DNA from 3 places in the Candidatus Atelocyanobacterium thalassa isolate ALOHA genome. Region 2 is predicted to be linked to each of the others. Evidence: predicted binding sites of a transcription regulator. Region 2 holds the regulator's gene; each other region holds the start of a gene.
What was found. The regulator HrcA, encoded in region 2, represses chaperone genes, less so after heat shock. The targets are predictions, from matches to a motif close to TTAGCACTCNNANNNTNNGAGTGCTAA.
Positions count from the first base shown of each region.

Region 1: a site for HrcA is predicted at 1,296-1,322, ahead of groL (chaperonin GroEL). Genes of this name have one in related genera too.
Region 3: a site for HrcA is predicted at 1,368-1,394, ahead of groES (co-chaperone GroES). Genes of this name have one in related genera too.

Region 1 covers NC_013771.1:443,358-445,642, reverse strand. The annotation lists gene groL (chaperonin GroEL) at 1-1,163, opposite strand, end outside; gene UCYN_RS01875 (crossover junction endodeoxyribonuclease RuvC) at 1,730-2,218, shown strand.
Region 2 covers NC_013771.1:107,952-110,236, reverse strand. The annotation lists gene UCYN_RS00460 (TRAP transporter small permease subunit) at 1-148, opposite strand, end outside; gene hrcA (heat-inducible transcriptional repressor HrcA) at 372-1,460, opposite strand; gene UCYN_RS00450 (rhodanese-like domain-containing protein) at 1,514-1,864, opposite strand; gene rplU (50S ribosomal protein L21) at 2,194-2,285, shown strand, end outside.
Region 3 covers NC_013771.1:859,450-861,734, reverse strand. The annotation lists gene groL (chaperonin GroEL) at 1-939, opposite strand, end outside; gene groES (co-chaperone GroES) at 1,000-1,311, opposite strand; gene UCYN_RS03540 (TolC family protein) at 1,801-2,285, shown strand, end outside.

The DNA of each region.
Region 1 (2,285 bases), 340 kb from region 2:
TCTGTTTCTGTTGCAGCTCCAACTTTGATAACAGCTACACCACCCGCTAATTTGGCAATACGTTCTTGTAGTTTTTCGCCATCATATTCAGAATCTGTTTCTGCTGCTTGTTTACGTAATTGTTCAACACGTTTTTGCACTGCAGCAGTGGTTTTAGGGTCAGTATTGGCTACTATAGTCGTATTTTCTTTTACTATAGTAATTTTACTTGCTGTACCTAACATATCTATAGATACTGTATCCAGAGTTAATCCTACTTCTTCGGAAATAACACTTCCTCCTGTTAGGATAGCTATATCTTGAAGTACAGATTTTCTTCTATCTCCAAAAGCGGGAGCCTTTATCGCTGCAACATTTAAAACCCCTCTGGCTTTATTAACTACTAAGGTTGCCAAAGCTTCTCCATCAACATCTTCAGCAATTATTAATAAGGGCTTACCAGCTTTAGCAACGCCTTCAAGAATTGGTACTAAATCAGCAATTGCGCTAATTTTCTTATCAGTAATCAAAATTAACGCATCATCAAATTCTACCTGTTGACGCTCTTGATCGGTTATAAAATAAGGAGATAAGTAACCGCGATCAATTTGCATTCCTTCTACTATTTCTAATTCAGTATTAAGTGACTTAGATTCTTCAACAGTGATTACACCGTCTTTAGTAACTTTATCCATAGCCAAGGCAATCATTTTACCGACTTCTGGATCATTGCCTGCAGAAACAGTTGCGACTTGAGCAATAGCTTCACCTTCAACAGGCTTAGAAATAGATTCAATTTCTTTGACTAAATAAGCAACTGTTTTATCCATGCCACGTCTTAAAGCTACAGGATTGGCTCCAGCAATAACATTTTTAAGACCTTCTCTAATTAGAGCTTGACCAATTACTGTAGCAGTAGTAGTCCCATCTCCTGCTATCTCTTTAGTTTTGGACGCAATTTCTTGAATTAATTTAGCTCCTGCATTTTCTAAAGGATCTTCTAATTCAATTTCTTTCGCAACGGTTATTCCGTCATTAATAATCTGAGGTGCACCAAATTTTTTTTCTAATAATACGTTACGTCCTTTCGGACCAAGGGTAATTCTTACGGCATTAGCGAGAGAGTTAACTCCTCGTTCTAGAGAACGCCTAGATTGATCTCCAAATGATACAATTTTTGCCATATTTGTTTTACTACTCCTATGAATCTTAATCTTAATGTTTTTATATGATGGTTAAAACTAATTAATCTAAATGCTACAAGTAATCTTCATAGCAAAAGTTTGTAATTTTAGTTTTTTTCCATTAGTGTTAATTTAGCACTCTTATGGTGTGAGTGCTAATGCTTAAAGCAAGAGATTAGAAAAGTTTTTTTCACATAATAAAAATAGTGTGGGAGTCTGTAATATGAAGGTGAGGATATCCGAACAATTCTTAATCTAAATTTGAAAATTTTTCACTGTTAAGAATAATAGTATTTGTAAAATTATCAAAAGATCTTGTTAAAAAATAATGGAATAAACCGTAGCTTTGTCTCTTATATAATCAGATAATTCTTATTTATAATTAATATAAAATAATCAATGTTCTATCCGTTTGAAAACAATAATTTTAACTTCATTCAAATAAATTTAACATAGTAATATTATATTTTTATAAAAATAAACTACTAGAGTTTATTTCATTTACTGAGTTAGAATATCAGCTATTTATATTAGTTTTCATTTTTATTTATTGTAATTAAAATAAAATGTCTGACAGAATCTGGCTAGGAATTGATCCAGGACTTGCTATAACTGGGTGGGCAATCTTAAAAGCTCATACAAAAACAATCCCGTTAATTGTTGACTATGGAGTTATTCAAACAAGTAAAAAGTTATCAACATCCCAAAGACTTTTAGAAATTGAGCATGATTTAGTAGAGTTACTGAATGAATTTAATTTTTATGGTATTTCGATTGAAATGCCTTTTTTCAATCGTACTATTAAAGCTGCTGGTGGAGTAATACAAGCAGTAGGAGTAATTAATTTAGTTTGTTATAGAGAAACACAAATTCAACCAGTTTTTCTTCATCAGGCTAGTTGGAAACGTCATATAGGAAGTGGAAGAGCCACAAAAGATAGCGTAGCACAAACTGTTAGCCAGCTATTCAACCTACAAACAATCCCAATTGATGATAGTGTAGACGCAATTGCCATAGCATATGCAGGATTATCGGGATTAAAAAACAATATTTAATCTAACTTTTAACCATAACAATAAGTTTTTAAATCTTGTATCAAATACATTAATTGTCTGATATATT
Region 2 (2,285 bases):
AAGTATATCCAAGGAACCTTCCAACATATCTTCCTACAACATTCCAAACACCTATAAAGATCATTAATAAGATTATCCAATAAGCAAATCTGCCTATCCATTCATTAATAGCATCTATAACCTTAGCGATGTTAAGTAATTTTTGCAAAGATAACCTCAATTTGGATTTATAAGCACTTCAATATAGCAGTTTACTGAAAAAGATGACAAGCAAAGAGTAGTTATGTATTTTTATTTATTTGCTGATATTTTATATTGAAATTTTTTATGTAATTCTGCAATATGCTCTATGAAATTCATTTAAAAATTATTCTATTTACAACACATTTTTTACATATCATAGGCTTAATAAAACCTGTTAGTTTAAGAAACTAGCTTAATTTTAAACTAAATATTTTCGATAAATAATTTGCTGTCGATTCCACCAGAGGAATAGTGTTCTCATATAACATTCTTGTTGGACCAATAATTCCAATACTCCCAACAGGGATATCATGTTGACAATAAGTTGAATAAACTAAGCTATAAAGATGCATAGATTTGAGAGGGTTTTCATTGCCAATTCTAATATTTACTTGTTTATTTAATAGCTTATTTTTGGGAACATCTAGAATTAAAGACTGTAATTTATCTTGTTCTTCTTCTAACAAGTGAATTAACATCTTGACTTGCTTTAATTTAGAAAATTCTGGTTGTCTAAGAATTTCTGAAATACCATGAATTATAATTTGGGTAGAAATAGATAATTGAAGATTATTCCTCAATTGTTTAAGAATTCCTTTTAAAAAATCAGAGTAATCAATAAAATCCTGATCTATTGTTGCCCAAGTTGAATTCGGAATGTCGAATATAGACCTTCCTTTTAAATGACTATTCAAAAAATTAGAGAATATTTGTAGTTTTTCATCTAACCATTCTTTATTATCATTAATTAAAACAGATGGAATATCCACTAAAATAGATTTAGTTTTATAATCATTAGTTACAACAACAAATACTATTTGCTTAGAAGATACCTGTATTAACTGTAAATGATATAGCTTGTTTGGAAACATTTGCGGGAGAGTAATGAGAGCTATGTAACCACTTAAGTTAGTTAATATCTGAGCTACTTTTTGTAAAAAAGTTTCATTAGAATCATAAAACTTTTGATTTAACTGTCCGTTTAATGTACGTATGATTCTTTTTGTATACTTATAATCTGGAACCATTAACTTGTCTACATATATTCGATAACCAAAATCTGATGGTATTCTGCCAGCAGAAGTATGAGGTTGATATAAGAATCCAGCTTTTTCTAGCTTTCCTAATGTATTACGAATAGTAGCTGAACTAATACTTAAATTATATTCTCTAACTAAAGTATTAGAACCAACAGGTTCTGCTGTAGCAATATAATGTTGAACTGCTGCTCGTAATATTTTTTGATATCTTTGATTTAAAAGAAAGGGGACAGTCATAACAATGTAGCTTTTAAATGTAACATTTACGGAATAATTGCTTTTATTCTTACTTAATATTGAGGAATACTATTATCAATTATTAAAGAGTAAGCAGCGATTCCTCCTTCTATATTTTTAACATTAATAAAACCATTTTTAAGTAACCAGAAACAGACTTGAGCAGATCGTACTCCATGATGACAAAGAACTAATGTTTCTTTATCAAAGTCTAAGTCATTAATAATTGTTTGAGACCATTCAGGAAACTTACTTAAAGAAAATACCTTGAATTTTTCGATATGAGCAATTTTTACCTCTTCCGGCTCTCTGACATCTATAAGTTGTAATTCAGAATTATCTTTTATAAGATATTCGGCAAGTTTTTTTACTGTAATTGTTGGAATAGACTGATTTTGGTGCATACAATTGTAATTAAGAAGTAACTTGTTTAGAGTACACCCTAACAGATTATTGGAATAATTTTTATTAAGTAACTTTGTTTTCTTAAAGTATTTTTTGAAAGTTTAAATTTTTTATTTCCTCTAAATACAGAACAAATGAAGGACTATTAAAATATAGTGAATGAAATATTAACTATAGCGAGAAGATTGTTTGACATAAAATGTAATGATAGTATGATATTATAGGGTCTCGAAAAGATCCTGCTCGGATCAGGTCACAGTATTAGCAAAAGGATGAGACTATTTGTTTTTATTCTACCTGTACGGCAATTAACATCAAGGATAAAGTTATGAATTATGCAATTATTGAGGCTGGAGGATCACAGTTTCGTGTTGAGCCTGGCCGCTTTTATGATATGAACCGCCTTACTACTGATGATAG
Region 3 (2,285 bases), 690 kb from region 2:
AATTGTTGCACTTTCTAACTTTAATCCTGTCTCTTCACTAATAACAGTACCGCCAGTAAGAACAGCAATATCTTCGAGCATTTGTTTGCGACGATCTCCAAAACCAGGAGCTTTGACAGCAGCAACATTTAAGACACCACGTAAACGGTTAACTACTAAAGTCGCTAGAGCTTCTTTCTCAATATCTTCAGCAATAATGACTAGAGATTTTCCTTGACGAGCAACTTGTTCTAATATGGGAACTAAATCTTGAACTAAATTAATTTTTTTATCAGTAATAAGAATACATGGTTCTTCAAAAACTGCTTCCATACGCTCAGGATCTGTAACAAAGTAAGGAGAGATATACCCTTTATCAAAACGCATTCCCTCAGTAATTTCTAGTTCGGTAAACATTGATTTACCTTCTTCTAGAGAAATAACACCTTCTTTGCCAACTTTATCCATAGCATCAGCAATCATTTTGCCTACTTCTTCATCATTGCCAGCTGAAATAGAACCAACTTGAGCAATAGCTTTAGAATCTTCGATAGGTTTTGAATGCTCTGCAATTTTATCTACTAAGAAACTAGTAGCTTTGTCAATACCACGTTTTAGGGATATAGGATTAGCTCCAGCAGCAACATTACGTAAACCTTCTTTAACAATAGCATGAGCTAATACTGTAGCAGTAGTTGTCCCATCTCCAGCTACATCATTGGTTTTTGAAGCAGCTTGACGAATTAAAGATACACCTGTGTTTTCAATATGATCTTCTAACTCAATTTCTTTTGCAATGGTAATACCATCATTAACAATTTGTGGTGCACCAAATTTTTTTTCTAAAACTACGTTACGACCTTTAGGACCAAGCGTAACAGCAACAGCTTCTGCAAGGATGTCCATCCCTTTTTCTAATGCGCGACGTGCGTCTTCATTGTAAACAATAGATTTAGCCATAGATTATTCCTCTGTTATGTCAATCTTAAATAAAGTTAATAAGAGTTTGCTATGCTTATTTTAAGCAACAGCTGCTAAGATATCTTTCTCGGAAAGTAATACATAGTCTTCTCCAGATAGTTTGACATCAGTTCCAGCATATTTGGAGTAAAGAACTTTATCGCCTACTTTGACATCTAGCTCAGAACGACTACCATCATCATTGCGCTTACCAGGACCCACAGAAACTACTTCACCAATCTGAGGCTTTTCTTGAGCGTTGTCTGGTAACAAAATGCCTCCGGCGGTCTTTTCTTCAGCGGGGTTAACCTTAAGAAAAATCCGATCACCAAGGGGTTTAACAGTAGATACATTGATACTAATTGCTGCCATGAATAAATCCTCCTTTAATATTTATTAAAAATCAAGAGTTTTTGATAACTTAAGAGTTAGCACTCTTAATCCTTGAGTGCTAATTTAACGAAATATTAGGAGTTCTGGCAACTGTTCATAGTGTACGGGTTCCCGAACTTTGTATTGTTAAACATTAAAGATATTCATATAGAGTCTGATACGGTATGAAAAATCTTCATAATAAATCATCAAAATTTTGCAAAAAAGTTTTAAGCTAACCATAAAAATATATTAATTATGGTAAGTAATGTAACAATAGTGATCAACTAAATTTATTATTGAATCAGATTATTACAAACTGTATTATAACTTGGTAAGTATTTCTATTTTAGATTTTTGGTTCAAACTGTAGTTATCTAATTTTAATTTTTGTAAAAAATTATGTTCCTTCTAAATTACTACGCATGTGCTAGTTATTTAATGGTGTTGCTATTTAACTTGTCACTAGTGGCACAGGCTTCGCCTACCATGCAAGAAGAGTATAAATTATTTATAAAACCTAGTTTTGAACAAGGTAATTATGCTTTAAAATCGTTCTTTAGATATACAAGTACAGACGATCGGTTTCTTGTATCCTCTATTAAAAAGAATAATATAAACACTATATTTAATAGGCCTCTTACCCTCAAAGAGGTAATCTTTGTAGCTTTACAAAATAATCAAGAGATAGAAAATGCTCGCGTTACCATAGAAGAATTCAAAGCAAGATTAACTGAGCAGGAATCAAAACTTTATCCTAGCTTAGATATAGACTCACGTTTAAATCATAAATTTTTTGAGAGACAATCAACTGATTTTAGTCAAGGTTTTAAAAAACAGGTTGCAGCAAGTTCTAGAGAAACAACAGGTATTTTTAATGTTTCCCTTAGATATGATATTTACACTGGTGGTGAAAGAGAAGGTCGTATAAGAAAAGCAGAAAGAGAAATTAGAAATCGACAACTGCAGCTTGA